Regions from separate parts of the Comamonas sp. 7D-2 genome, predicted to be linked through region 1. Evidence: predicted binding sites of a transcription regulator. Region 1 holds the regulator's gene; each other region holds the start of a gene.
What was found. The regulator HrcA, encoded in region 1, represses chaperone genes, less so after heat shock. The targets are predictions, from matches to a motif close to TTAGCACTCNNNNNNNNNGAGTGCTAA.
Positions count from the first base shown of each region.

Region 1 (4,465 bases):
GTGCCTTCGGTTCAATGTACCGAAACTGTTACCTCAGGGGCTATGGTGAATAGCCTTCGCGACAACAGCGCAAGCCTAAGCTGTTGTTTCCATTAAAAGAAATGGTAGGGCGTGGCGGACTTGAACCGACGACCAAAGGATTATGAGTCCTCTGCTCTAACCAACTGAGCTAACGCCCCAACACTGACAACAGCCGTGGCTGCCACCAGAAAAACTTCGCCATTGTAGGGCCTAACGCTTGTGACTCAGAGCATTGCTCACCAGTTTGGATGTGATATCGACAATCTGGATCATCTTGTCGTAGTGCATGCGCGTGGGGCCGATCACCCCCAAGGTGCCGACCACCTTGCCGTCGAGTTCATAGGGAGCACTCACTACAGACAAATCTTCAAACGGCACGGTCTGGCTCTCGCCGCCGATGTAAATGCGCACGCCATCAGCCTGATTGGAGAAGTCCAGCAACCTAAGGATTTGCGTTTTCTGCTCGAACAGGTCGAAAGCGCGGCGCAGATTGCCCATATCGCTGGAAAAATCGCTCACGGACAGCAGATTGCGCTCGCCGGCGATCACCACATCCTCGCGATCATGGTTGCTCATGACCTCAGTGCCTACATTCACCGCTGCCTGCATGAGGCTGGCAACCTGGCCCCGCAATTGCTCCACCTCGGTCTGCAGCCGCGTGCGCACCTCCTCCATTGTCAAACCGGCGTAATGGTGATTGAGGAAATTCGAGGCTTCTATCAGTTGCGAGGACTCGTAATCCACATCCGTGAAGATCACGCGGTTTTGCACATCGCCTTCGGGCGAGACGATGATGACCAGAAAGCGCCGCTCCGACAGGCGCACGAACTCGATATGCTTGAAGACGGAGCTGCGACGCGGCACCATGACCACACCCACGAACTGGGAGAGGTTGGACAGCAGATTGGCCGCATTGGCAATCACCTTCTGCGGCTGTTCAGGCATCAGGCCGGGCGTTACAAGATCGCAGCGGTCCACAGTCAGCATGGTGTCGACAAACAGGCGGTATCCCCTGGCTGTCGGTACGCGGCCTGCCGATGTGTGAGGGCTGATGATCAGACCCATCTCTTCCAGGTCGGCCATCACATTGCGTATGGTGGCAGGCGACAATTCAAGCCCGGATGCACGTGAAAGAGTGCGCGAGCCGACTGGTTGACCGTCAGCGATGTAACGCTCGATCAGCGCTTTGAGCAATAACTTGGCACGTTCGTCGAGCATGATTTCATTTTAATGATGTAATTTCCCAGATGACATCCACGTTCCACCATATTGCCCTGATCGGCAAGTACCACACACCCGCAGCAGGCGTTCCGTCCGATGCAGCCAGCGAAGCACTGCAACGGATTGCCGGTTACGTGCGCAGCCTGGGTTGTGAGGTGATTCTGGATACCCAGTCCGCCATCTATGCGGGCCTGCCCGATTACCCGAGCATGGACGTGGACGGTCTGGGCAGGCATTGCGACCTCGGCCTGGTGGTGGGCGGCGACGGCACCATGCTGGGCGTGTGTCGCCATCTGGCGCGCTATGGCACGCCGCTGGTCGGCATCAACCAGGGACGCCTGGGGTTTGTCACCGATATCGCCCTGGATGAATTCGAAGCCTCCATCACACCCATATTGCAGGGCGAGTACGAGGAAGACGAACGCACCCTGATGAATGCTCGCGTCATGCGCGACGGCCAGTGCGTGTTTGAAGCCCAGGCCATGAATGATGTGGTGGTCAACCGTGGCTCGACCTCGGGCATGGTGGAGCTGCGCATCGAGGTCGGCGGCAGCTTTGTCTCCAACCAGCGCGCGGACGGCTTGATCGTGGCCACCCCCACGGGCTCCACCGCCTATGCGCTCTCGGCCGGCGGCCCCATGCTGCACCCTTCGATTCCTGCCTGGGTGATGGTGCCCATCGCGCCGCACAACCTCTCCAACCGCCCCATTGTGCTCTCCGACGCTCAGGAAGTGACTATCGAGGTGGTAGGCGGCCGAGGCGACGCCAGCGCGAACTTCGACATGCAGTCACTGAAATCGCTGCAGCATGGTGACCGCATCCTGGTGACGCGCGCCGATCACAGCGTGCACTTTCTGCACCCCAAGGGCTGGAATTACTTCGACACCCTGCGCAAAAAACTGGGCTGGAACGAGGGAGGCGTCTGACCATGGCCTTGAAGCGCATCGTCCTGCGGGACTTTGTGATTGTCCAGTCACTCGATCTGGACTGGCAGACCGGCTTCACTGTGCTTACCGGCGAAACCGGGGCCGGCAAATCCATCATGCTCGACGCTCTGCAACTGGTGCTGGGCGCACGAGCCGATGCACAGGTGGTGCGCGAAGGCTGCTCTCAGGCCGATATTTGCGCAGAGTTCGATTGCCCACCCCATCTTCATGAATGGCTGGAAGAGTCGGGTTTTGCGCAGGAGCAGGATTTGCTGCTGCGCCGCGTCATCGACAGTCTGGGCCGCAGCCGCGCCTGGATCAACGGCTCTCCCGCCACGGCCACGCAGCTGCGCCATCTGGGCGATCAGCTGATCGACATTCACGGCCAGCATGCCTGGCAAAGCCTGACCCGCCCGGACGCAGCACGCGCCATGCTGGATACCTACGGTGGCATTGAAACGGCCCAGCTCAAATCGCTTTGGCTGGACTGGCGCCAGAACCATCAGGCACTGGAGCAGGCGCTATCGGCCCAGGACAATCTGCAACGCGAACGGGAGCGCCTGCAATGGCAGATTTCCGAGCTGGACAAGCTGTCGCCGCGCGCCGAAGAGTGGGATGAGCTCAATGCCCAGCACACACGTCTGTCACACGCGCAGACCTTGATGGACTCGGCCCAGTCCTGCCTGCAACTGCTGGAGGATGACGATGCGGGAGCGGCCACCCCATTGGGCAGGGCCCACCACCTGCTGCAGGACCAGGAGCATCTTGAGCCTGAGTTTCAGAGCATTGCCGACGTACTGGGCTCCTGTGTGGCCCAGTTGCACGATGCCCGTCACTCGCTGCAGGCCTATCTGCGCCGCGCCGATCTGGATCCCGAGTTGCTGGCCGATCTCGATGAACGCCTGTCGCTGTGGATGCAGCTGGCGCGCCGCTACAAGCGCACACCCGAGGACTTGCCCGCCCTGCTCGAAGGCTGGAAACAGGAGCTGCACCAGCTGGATGCTGCCGTCGATGTGGAGGGGCTGCGCGCCAAAGAGCAAGCCGCCCACCTCAGGTATCAGGCCGAGGCGCGCAAAATCTCGCAGCAGCGCACCCTGGCAGCACCACGCCTGTCACGCGCCATCACCCAGTCCATGCAAAGTCTGGGCATGAAGGGCGGCCGTTTCGAAGTGCAGTTGGAACATGCCGATGCCGCCAGTCCTGCGGGCACGGACAGCATCACTTTTCTGGTTGCAGGCCATACCGGCGCCACGCCCAAACCCGTTGCCAAGGTGGCATCGGGCGGCGAGTTGTCGCGCATCTCGCTGGCCATTGCCGTGACCACCAGCGAACTGGGCCAGGCCGGGACCCTGATTTTTGACGAGGTGGACTCCGGCGTGGGTGGAGCCGTGGCCGAAACCGTGGGCCGCCTCATGCACTCGCTCGGCGATTCACGCCAGGTGCTGGCCGTCACTCACCTGCCCCAGGTCGCTGCCTATGCAGACCAGCACTACCGGGTGACCAAGCGCCCCAAGTCCAACACCACCATCAGCAGCGTGGATCCGCTGACTGGCGAGGAGCGCGAGATGGAAATGGCCCGCATGCTGGGCGGCGAGCACCTGTCCGAAGCAACCATGGCTCATGCCAGAGAAATGCTGGCCATGGCAAGATTGCCTGCAAAGCAGGCCGCAAACAGCGCCCAGCGTTCATCGGGCACCCAGGCCCGAAGTGCCAAGGCCAGCACTACAGCACGCAAAAGCAGCAAAGTCAGAGGAGTTTGAAATCATGTCCATGGAGATTGTTCTGATCAGCGGCATGTCCGGATCGGGCAAATCCGTTGCGCTGCATGCGCTGGAGGATGCTGGCTACTACTGCGTCGACAACCTGCCCCCGGAACTGCTGCAGTCCTTTGTGGAGCTCAAGCTCAATCATCAGGACGAGAAAGTGGCCATTGCCATGGATGCACGCAGCGCCAAGGGCCTGCCTCAGCTGCCTGATCAGCTGCATCGCCTCAAAAAGCAGGGGCTGATGCCGCGCATGATTTTTCTCGATGCCGACAGCAGCACCCTGATCAGGCGCTTTTCGGAAACCCGCCGGCGCCATCCTCTGTCCCCCGGCTCCCTGACGAACGAGCGCCAGGCACTGGAGCTCGATATCGAAAAGGAGCGCGAGCTGCTGGGCCTGCTACGCGACCGCTCCATCGTCATCGACACCGGCGACCTCAAGTCGGCGCAGCTGCAAAGCTATATCAAGCAGATCATCGAAGCACCCACAGGGCAGATGACGCTGATGTTCCAGTCCTTTGGGTTCAAGCACAG
Region 1 covers NZ_CP094238.1:960,923-965,387, reverse strand. The annotation lists tRNA gene MPZ60_RS04370 (tRNA-Ile) at 103-179, opposite strand; gene hrcA (heat-inducible transcriptional repressor HrcA) at 232-1,239, opposite strand; gene MPZ60_RS04360 (NAD kinase) at 1,269-2,168, shown strand; gene recN (DNA repair protein RecN) at 2,171-3,928, shown strand; gene rapZ (RNase adapter RapZ) at 3,933-4,465, shown strand, end outside.

Region 2 (4,465 bases), 200 kb from region 1:
CAGACCTGCTTGCGATTGAAGACCGAAGGCCAGCTCCAGCGGCGTCATGATCTGCGCCCGCCAGCCCTGGGGGCCCATATAGCCTTGATAGCCTGCCGAGGCCGCCGATTGCACCAGATAGGTGCGTCCTCCATGTACATACAGCGAATCCGCACCATCACGGTGAGGCCGCACGTTCGCACCCACACCAATCCAGTGCGGATCGCTGCTGGCCAGCACCAGTCCCCGATCATCGAGCAACAGGGCGATGCTGGTCTGAGCTTCGGGCGCGCCGCTACCGTCTGTCCGGTCTCGGCCGCTCCAGATGCCTTGCATCTCGCCATCAAAGTCAAAACACAGGCACAGCACGCCAATAGGCTGGCGGTTGCCGGCGTGCAGCATGCGATGCGCATAGATCAACGCGCTGCCGTGCCCTGGCAGCAGGTCGGTGGCACCGAAACTCTGCACAAAGCCCGGGCTTTGCAGAGCGCGGGCAATCAATGTATCCCGGCATGGCTGATCTGCGGCCTGACTCCTCTCGCGCGCACTCGCTCGCACCCGGCCTTCGGCATCCAGCAGCAGAATGTCCGCGTAGACCGTGTACTTGCTTCGGTAGGCACGCAGACGCTGGGTGATGGCCGCCTCGTCGCCATCCGCTGCGGCCATGAACTGGCACAGCATGGCGTCGGTCGCCAGAAACCCCACGTCGGCCGTGCGCTCGTAGAGATTGCGCACCAGGGTATCGATCAGATGCTGTGCCTGACTGGCCAGCCCCGCTGTCACCCCCGTCACCGCCTGCATCACCATGGACTGCACCAGCTCCTGCTCCAGCCGCTCGAAGCCGCCACGCGTGGCGGCCATCATGGGCAACAAGGCCTGCGCTTCCTGAGGGCAATTCATCTTGGCTGAGGACTCTATGAGCCGCCACATCAGATTCAGCTCCCTGAGCGAACTCTCGCAGCGCCCGACCTGGCGCATATGAGGAATGAAGACGTCTGTCTGCAGCAGATCCTGGGCGCGCTGCGCCGAGGCAGTCATGGTTTCTAGAGGCATGTTCTGCCAGAGCAAAAGCCAGGCCTATTTGTAAAAACACGTTACACATGACTAAGAACAAACCCTGTTTCCTCGCAGATTTGTCCTGCGAACGGCTGGGGAGAGGTCTTGAAAGCGCGAGAAATTGCCTTATTATTAGCACTCAATGGGGTTGAGTGCTAACAGCTTGACCCTAGATATTCCGAATGTCGGCCAGGATGGCTGGCAAGTCTTGTTTCAACTTTGTTGATGTATTTAGGAGTTGGTATGAACCTGCGTCCCCTGCACGATCGCGTGATCGTCAAGCGCCTCGAAAACGAAACCAAGACAGCCTCGGGCATCGTGCTCCCTGATGCTGCCACCGAGAAGCCTGACCAGGGCGAAGTGCTGGCTGTGGGTCCCGGCAAGCGCAATGACAAGGGCGAGCTGATCGCTCTGAACGTGAAGGTCGGCGACCGCGTTCTGTTCGGCAAGTACTCTGGCCAAACCGTGAAGATCCACGGCGACGAGCTGCTGGTCATGAAGGAAGACGACCTGTTCGCAGTCGTCGAGAAGTAATCCTTCCCGAACACCTCCCCCTATTCATGGCTGTCGGCGACTGATTGACAAGCGCTGGCAGCCCAATTGAACCCCATTCTTTAGGAGCCAAAAATGGCAGCAAAAGACGTAGTTTTCGGCGGTGAAGCACGTGCACGCATGGTTGAAGGCGTGAACATTCTGGCTAACGCAGTCAAGGTTACCCTGGGCCCCAAGGGCCGCAACGTGGTGCTGGAGCGCTCCTTCGGCGCCCCCACCGTGACCAAGGACGGCGTGTCCGTGGCCAAGGAAATCGAACTCAAGGACAAGCTGCAGAACATGGGCGCCCAGCTCGTGAAGGAAGTGGCCTCCAAGACCAACGACATCGCTGGTGACGGCACGACCACCGCTACCGTGCTGGCCCAAGCCATTGTGCGCGAAGGCTCCAAGTACGTGGCCGCCGGCCTGAACCCCATGGACCTGAAGCGCGGCATCGACAAGGCTGTCGCCGCCCTGGTGGAAGAGCTGAAGAAGCAATCCAAGGCCACCACCACTTCCAAGGAAATCGCTCAAGTGGGCACGATCTCCGCCAACTCCGACTCCGACGTGGGCGAAATCATCGCTCAAGCCATGGACAAGGTCGGCAAGGAAGGCGTGATCACCGTTGAAGAAGGCAAGAGCCTGGCCAACGAACTGGATGTCGTCGAAGGCATGCAATTCGACCGCGGCTACCTGTCGCCCTACTTCATCAACAACCCCGAAAAGCAAGCCGCGATTCTGGACAACCCCTTCGTGCTGCTGTTCGACAAGAAGATCAGCAACATCCGCGACCTGCTGCCCACGCTGGAAGCTGTGGCCAAGGCCGGCCGTCCTCTGCTGATCATTGCCGAAGACGTCGAAGGCGAAGCCCTGGCGACTCTGGTGGTGAACACCATCCGCGGCATCCTGAAGGTTGTGGCTGTGAAGGCTCCCGGCTTCGGCGACCGTCGCAAGGCCATGCTGGAAGACATCGCCATCCTGACTGGCGGCAAGGTCATCGCTGAAGAAGTGGGCCTGTCGCTGGACAAGGTGACTCTGGAAGATCTGGGCCAGGCTGCTCGCGTCGAAATCGGCAAGGAAAACACCACCATCATCGACGGTGCTGGCGCTGCTGACGAAATCGAAGCCCGCGTGAAGCAAATCCGCATCCAGATCGAAGAAGCCACTTCCGACTACGACCGTGAAAAGCTGCAAGAGCGCGTGGCCAAGCTGGCCGGCGGTGTTGCCGTGATCAAGGTTGGCGCTGCCACCGAAGTCGAAATGAAGGAAAAGAAGGCCCGCGTGGAAGACGCCCTGCACGCAACCCGCGCTGCTGTGGAAGAAGGCATCGTGGCCGGCGGTGGCGTGGCCCTGCTGCGCGCCAAGCAAGCCGTTGGCGCCCTGGCTACCGGCAATGCCGAACAAGACGCCGGCATCAAGCTGGTTCTGAAGGCCATTGAAGCACCTCTGCGCGAAATCGTGGCCAACGCCGGTGGCGAGCCCTCGGTGGTCGTGAACGCCGTGCTGAACGGTTCCGGCAACTACGGCTTCAACGCTGCCAACGACACCTACGGCGACATGCTGGAAATGGGTATCCTGGATCCCACCAAGGTGACTCGCACTGCTCTGCAGAACGCCGCTTCCGTGGCTTCCCTGCTGCTGACCACCGAGTGCATGATCGCCGAAGCCCCCAAGGCTGACGCAGCTCCTGCCATGCCCGATATGGGCGGCATGGGCGGCATGGGCGGCATGGGCATGTAATTGCTCTGCTGCTGACCGGGTGGTTTGCTCCACCTGGTTTGCCCACAACAAAAAAGGCCGCATTTGCGGCCTTTTTCTTTTACACCGAGCTTCACGAGCTGCTCTGAGCACAAAAAAGCCAGCCGATATCGGGCTGGCTTTTGTATCCAGAGATTCGCCTTAGAAACGATGACGCAGACCGATGGTGATACCGGTACGCTTTTTCGCGCCATTGGCATCAAGCATCACGCCCGCACCGCCTTTGGTCTTGGTGTGATCCACCGCGAAATAGGCATCGGTACGCTTGGAGAAGGCATAGTCAGCCACGGCAACGATAAAGTCGGCCTTGCCATTGAAGGCGCCAGTCGCCGATCCCGATTGCTTGGCATGGTAGTAATGCAGACCTGCGTTGAGCTGCGGCGTGACCTGGTAGCCAAAACCGACCTTGAACATCTCACGCTTGTTGGCAAAATTTCCGGGCGCATTACCCGCGATAAAGCCACCATTGGAAGAGCCTGTCCAATATGCATTGAGCAGGCCGGCGTCAAAAATGGCACCAGCCCCCGCAGCACCGAGACTATCCTTGACCTTGTTCTGGCCGTAACCAGCCATCAGATACAGAGGCCCGGTGCGATAGGAGCCGCCCAGTGTCCAGGCATCCACATCGGTGCCGGCCGGCAAGGTGGAGCGCTGGAAAGCACCACCCACAGAAATGCCATTGGCAGAATAGCGCAGATAGCCGCCTGCGGTTTTCAATGCCAGACCACCTGGCGTCATATCAATACTGCCGCCCTTCTTGGCAAAGGTATTTCCTTCGTCAAAAGAATACTGCAGCCCCGCACGAACCGGCCCGAACTCGGCAACGTACTTCAGCATATTGTTTGCACGCGCGCCCAGAGACATGCCGATTTCAGGCTTGTAGGCATCCATATAAGGCGAATATGGGAACGATGCATAGGTAGAGGTCACCAGATCAAACAGCACGTTGTATTGGCGCCCCATGGTCACCTGACCAAAACTGGTGCTGCGCAAGCCCACCCAGGACTGCGCAAAGTAAGGTTGAGCGGTGCTGGGCGTGCCCGAATCCGTCCAGAAACGATTTTCCAGATTGGCAATAGCCGACAAGCCTCCACCCAGATCTTCCTTGATATTGATACCCCAGCGGCTCTCCGACATGCCG
Region 2 covers NZ_CP094238.1:764,540-769,004, reverse strand. The annotation lists gene MPZ60_RS03445 (chemotaxis protein CheW) at 1-1,032, opposite strand, end outside; gene groES (co-chaperone GroES) at 1,279-1,569, shown strand; gene groL (chaperonin GroEL) at 1,663-3,306, shown strand; gene MPZ60_RS03430 (porin) at 3,466-4,465, opposite strand, start outside.
Region 2: a site for HrcA is predicted at 1,168-1,194, ahead of groES (co-chaperone GroES). Genes of this name have one in related genera too.

Region 3 (4,465 bases), 2.0 Mb from region 1:
ATTATCCGGGTTTGAGGTTCAGCATTTCAGCCTTTTTAAGCCTTGCTGCGCAAGTTGGCGTTTACGCAAACTCGGCCAGCGCTTTTTTCATCTTTTTCATGGCGGCTACCTCAATTTGGCGAATGCGCTCGGCGCTCACACCGTATTCGGCAGCCAGCTCATGCAGCGTCATGCCGCCAGAGCCGTCGTCATTGACCTTGAGCCAGCGCTCTTCAACGATGCGGCGGCTGCGGTCATCCAGGCCCTCCAGGGCCATGACCAGACCATCGGTCGCCAGATGATCGCGCTGACGCGATTCAAGCATGGCGGTAGGCTCGTGGCTGGCATCAGCCAGGTAGGCGATGGGGCCGAAGGCCTGCTCTCCGTCGTCGCTGGGAGAAGGATCCAGCAGCACATCGCCACCGGCCAGACGGGTTTCCATCTCGATAACTTCCTCACGCTTGACGTTGAGCTTTGCAGCAACCGCGTCAATTTCGTTCGAGGTCAGCGTCTCGCGCAGGGCCAGCTCTTCGTCCGCCATGGCGGCATCGGACTTCAGGTCATGCTTCATCGAGCGCAGATTGAAGAACAGCTTGCGTTGGGCCTTGGTCGTGGCGACCTTGACCATGCGCCAGTTCTTCAGAATGTATTCGTGGATTTCCGCCTTGATCCAGTGCATGGCGTAGCTGACCAGACGCACGCCCTGATCGGGGTCGAAGCGTTTGACAGCCTTCATCAGGCCCACATTGCCTTCCTGAATCAGGTCGCCGTGAGGCAGGCCATAGCCCAGGTACTGGCGCGAGATGGAGACGACCAGACGCAGGTGGGACATCACCAGACGCCCGGCGGCGTCCAGATCATTGTGTTCTTTGAGCTTGCGAGCGTAGTCCTGCTCTTCCTCAAGGGTGAGCATTGGCATACGATTGACCGCCGAGATATAGGCATCCAGGTTGCCCAGCGGAGGTACCAGCGCCCAGGGGTTCGCGGGCGCCAAGGCAGTAGCAATGGAGCCGGAGGCAGTTTTCATTGCAGGTTTCCTTTCTTCCATGATCTTCATATTAGCACTCCGTTAGAGAGAGTGCTAAAGACAAAGTTCCCACAGCTTTTGTTGGTTTTTGACGGTTCAGGCGGCTCGTGTCGATTCGTGGAGAATTTTTTACATTCCCTTCGACCTCTCTCTTTCCCGGCATCTGCTGTAGTGCACTAGCTTGAATGAGAGGCCAGGTTGTGCAGGCTCGCTCTGATTAACGCCTCCAATGCCTTGGCCGCCGAGCTTCGAGGTGCGTGGCGGCGCATCACCATGCCCAAAGGACGTTGAATTCCGGGGGGCGACAAAGGAATCTGCACAAGGCGGCCAGCTTGCAACAGCGATACGGCTGTTTCAGGTAGTGCGCTGATGCCCAGGCCCGCACTGACCAGAGCTCCTATGGTTGCAATATGGTCAACTTCAAAGACGGGAGCGAAATAGAGCCCTTTTGAGTGCAGATCCGCATCAATGTACTGGCGGACGCTGGCAGAACTGGGCATGGAGACATGCGGATAGTCCAGGGTGTTCTCGATCGGGACGGGACCTGCCTGCTTGGATAGAGGATGGTCATCGGGACAGATGAGAAAGAACTGGTCCTCCATCAATTGCTCATAGGCGAGGTCTTCTTGCTTGGGATCTGCTGCAGTGAGTGCAAAGTCGACCTTGCCATCACGAACGAGATCAAACGCAGGGCCCGATAAGGTATCAAGCAAGGACAAGCGTACCCCGGGATGAATCCGCGTGAATTCGGCAAAGACCTTTGGCAGCAGCGAGGCGGCCAAAGAAGGAAGTGCTGCAACCGTCACCGATCCCGTTCTGAGCTGGACGGTGTCCGTCACGGCCCGTAGGGCTCGCTGCGTATCTCGCAAGATCTCCTGGGCATGGGCAATAAAAACATGCCCCGCATCGGTCAGCTCGACAGCGCGAGTGGTGCGCTCAAACAGTCTTGCTCCGATTTGGGCTTCCACACGCGCAATCAGGGCCGACAGCGCAGATTGGGAGAGGTGAACCAGGAGGGCGGCTTGACCAAAGCTCTTGGTCTGGCTCAGGGCTACTACCGCTCTCAGGTCTTTGGTTGATAGATTGGCTTCCACCACAGCAGTATAGGTAGCGGAGCTGCAGCGTCCTGGAGCTCCGCTATCTTCGCTTATTCAGCCTTGATGTCGCTGTCTTTGATCAATCGGGCCCACTTGGCGTACTCGGCGTTGATGATCTTGGCCGACTCGTCCGGCGTGCTGTAGGTAGCAATAGTCCCCTGGGCGAGCATGGAGTCCTTGACATCCTGCTTGGACAGAATCACTTTCAGCGCTGAATTGATCTTCTGAATGACTGCACCTGGAGTTCCTGCAGGTGCCGAAAGTGCAAACATGGAGCTGACCTGCATGTCTGGAAATCCAGCTTCCACGGCAGTAGCGATGTCTGGAATCGAGGCAACGCGTTCTTTGGTCGTTGTGGCCAGGGCCCGGAGCTTGCCTGCCTTGATCTGGCTTTGTGCGGCAGGAACGGTGTCAATCATGGCGTTGACCTGACCGCCGAGCAGATCGGAAAGAGCGGGTCCGCTGCCTTTGTAGGGCACATGAACGACTTCAACCTGTGTCTGACGCTTGAACATCTCGATCGAGAGATGCTGAGGCGAGCCATTGCCTGCGGATGCAAACGTGACGCTGCCGGGGCTGGCCTTGGCAAGCGCTACCAGTTCCTTGACGGACTTCGCCTGAACATTGGGGTTGACCACAAATACCAGCGGAACGGTACCTACGACGGAGATATGAGAGAAGCTCTTATGGATGTCAAAAGGAGTCGCAGCAGGCGTTAGCGCTGCATTGATGGTGTGGCTTGTGAATGCACCCATCAGCAAGGTGTAGCCATCAGCAGGTGATTTGGCGACTTGACCTGCACCAAGGCTACCGCCAGCTCCGGCGCGATTGTCGACGACGAACTGCTGCCCGAGTGCGTCTGAAAGCTGCTTGGCAAGAACGCGGCCGATGACATCTGTCGCTCCGCCCGGCGCATAGGGAACCACCAGCCTCACGGGTTTGGTGGGGTAGTCAGTTTGCGCACAGGCTGCTCCCGATGCACCAGATGCGACGAGGGCGGTTGCAACCAGGTTAATGAGATTGCGGCGGCGCATGCCCGGATTAACGAGTTCTGTGGGTTTCATGAAGTCTCCTTTAGGGTTTTCAGGTATGCGCTTTCTTGTTTGAGCGCTCGATTTTTCTTTTAATCAATAATATTATTAATAATCAGTGCATCAACAATGGTTAACCCTCCCATGACGAACAAGCCAGACCAGCAAGCCACGATTCATCCGGAAGCCGCTTCGAGCGGCATTTCCAAAGGACTCACCAACTACGGTGATCGCGGTTTCTCTCTCTTTTTGCGCAAGGCCTTCATCAAGGGGGCGGGCTATACCGACAAGGCGCTGGACAGACCTGTGATTGGTATCTCGAACACAGGCAGCTCCTACAACCCTTGTCACGGAAACATGCCGCAATTGATTGAGGCGGTGAAGCGCGGCATCCTGATGGCAGGCGGCCTGCCCATGGACTTCCCGACCATCTCGCTGCACGAGAGCTTTTCCCAGCCGACCAGCATGTACCTGCGCAACCTCATGTCCATGGATACGGAGGAGATGCTGCGAGCGCAACCCATGGATGCGGTCGTGCTGATCGGGGGGTGTGACAAGACAGTGCCGGCTCAGCTGATGGGAGCTGCTTCGGTCGGACTGCCGGCAGTGCAACTGGTCACCGGCTCCATGCTCACGGGATCGCATCGAAGCGAAAGAGTGGGTGCGTGCACCGATTGCCGGCGCTACTGGGGAAAATTTCGTGCCGAAGAAATTGATGCTGAGGAAATTTCCGACGTCAACAATCAGCTTGTCGCCAGCGTGGGGACCTGCTCGGTGGTGGGCACTGCCAGCACGATGGCCTGCATTGCAGAGGCTCTGGGGATTGGCATTCCTGGCAGTGCAACTCCTCCAGCGGTTACTGCCGACCGCATTCGAATTGCGGAGCGATCCGGTGAGGTGGCCGTGCACATGGCGCGTGCGGGACTGAGCATTGACAAGATTCTCACGCCTGCTGCCTTCGAAAATGCCATGCGGGTGTTGTTGGCCATGGGCGGCTCGACCAATGCCATCGTGCATCTGGCCGCGATCGCGGGTCGCCTGGGCTACGAGCTGGATCTCAAGGCTTTGGACGTCATGAGCCGCAATACTCCCGTGTTGCTCGACCTCAAGCCGTCCGGCGACCACTACATGGAGGACTTTCATGCAGCCGGCGGCATGCATACCCTGCTTCGAGAGCTCAAGCCCCTGCTGCATCTGGATGCTCTGACCGTGACGGGGCGCACCCTGGGCGAGGAGCTGGAGGCGGCCGGCCCAGGCTTCAAGCAGCATGTGGTCAAGACTTTGGATGCCCCTTTGTATCCGCAGGGAGGCATTGCCGTGCTGCACGGCAA
Region 3 covers NZ_CP094238.1:4,446,052-4,450,516, reverse strand. The annotation lists gene rpoH (RNA polymerase sigma factor RpoH) at 62-1,006, opposite strand; gene MPZ60_RS20395 (LysR family transcriptional regulator) at 1,183-2,103, opposite strand; gene MPZ60_RS20390 (tripartite tricarboxylate transporter substrate binding protein) at 2,154-3,167, opposite strand; gene MPZ60_RS20385 (IlvD/Edd family dehydratase) at 3,279-4,465, shown strand, end outside.
Region 3: a site for HrcA is predicted at 1,038-1,064, ahead of rpoH (RNA polymerase sigma factor RpoH). Genes of this name have one in related genera too.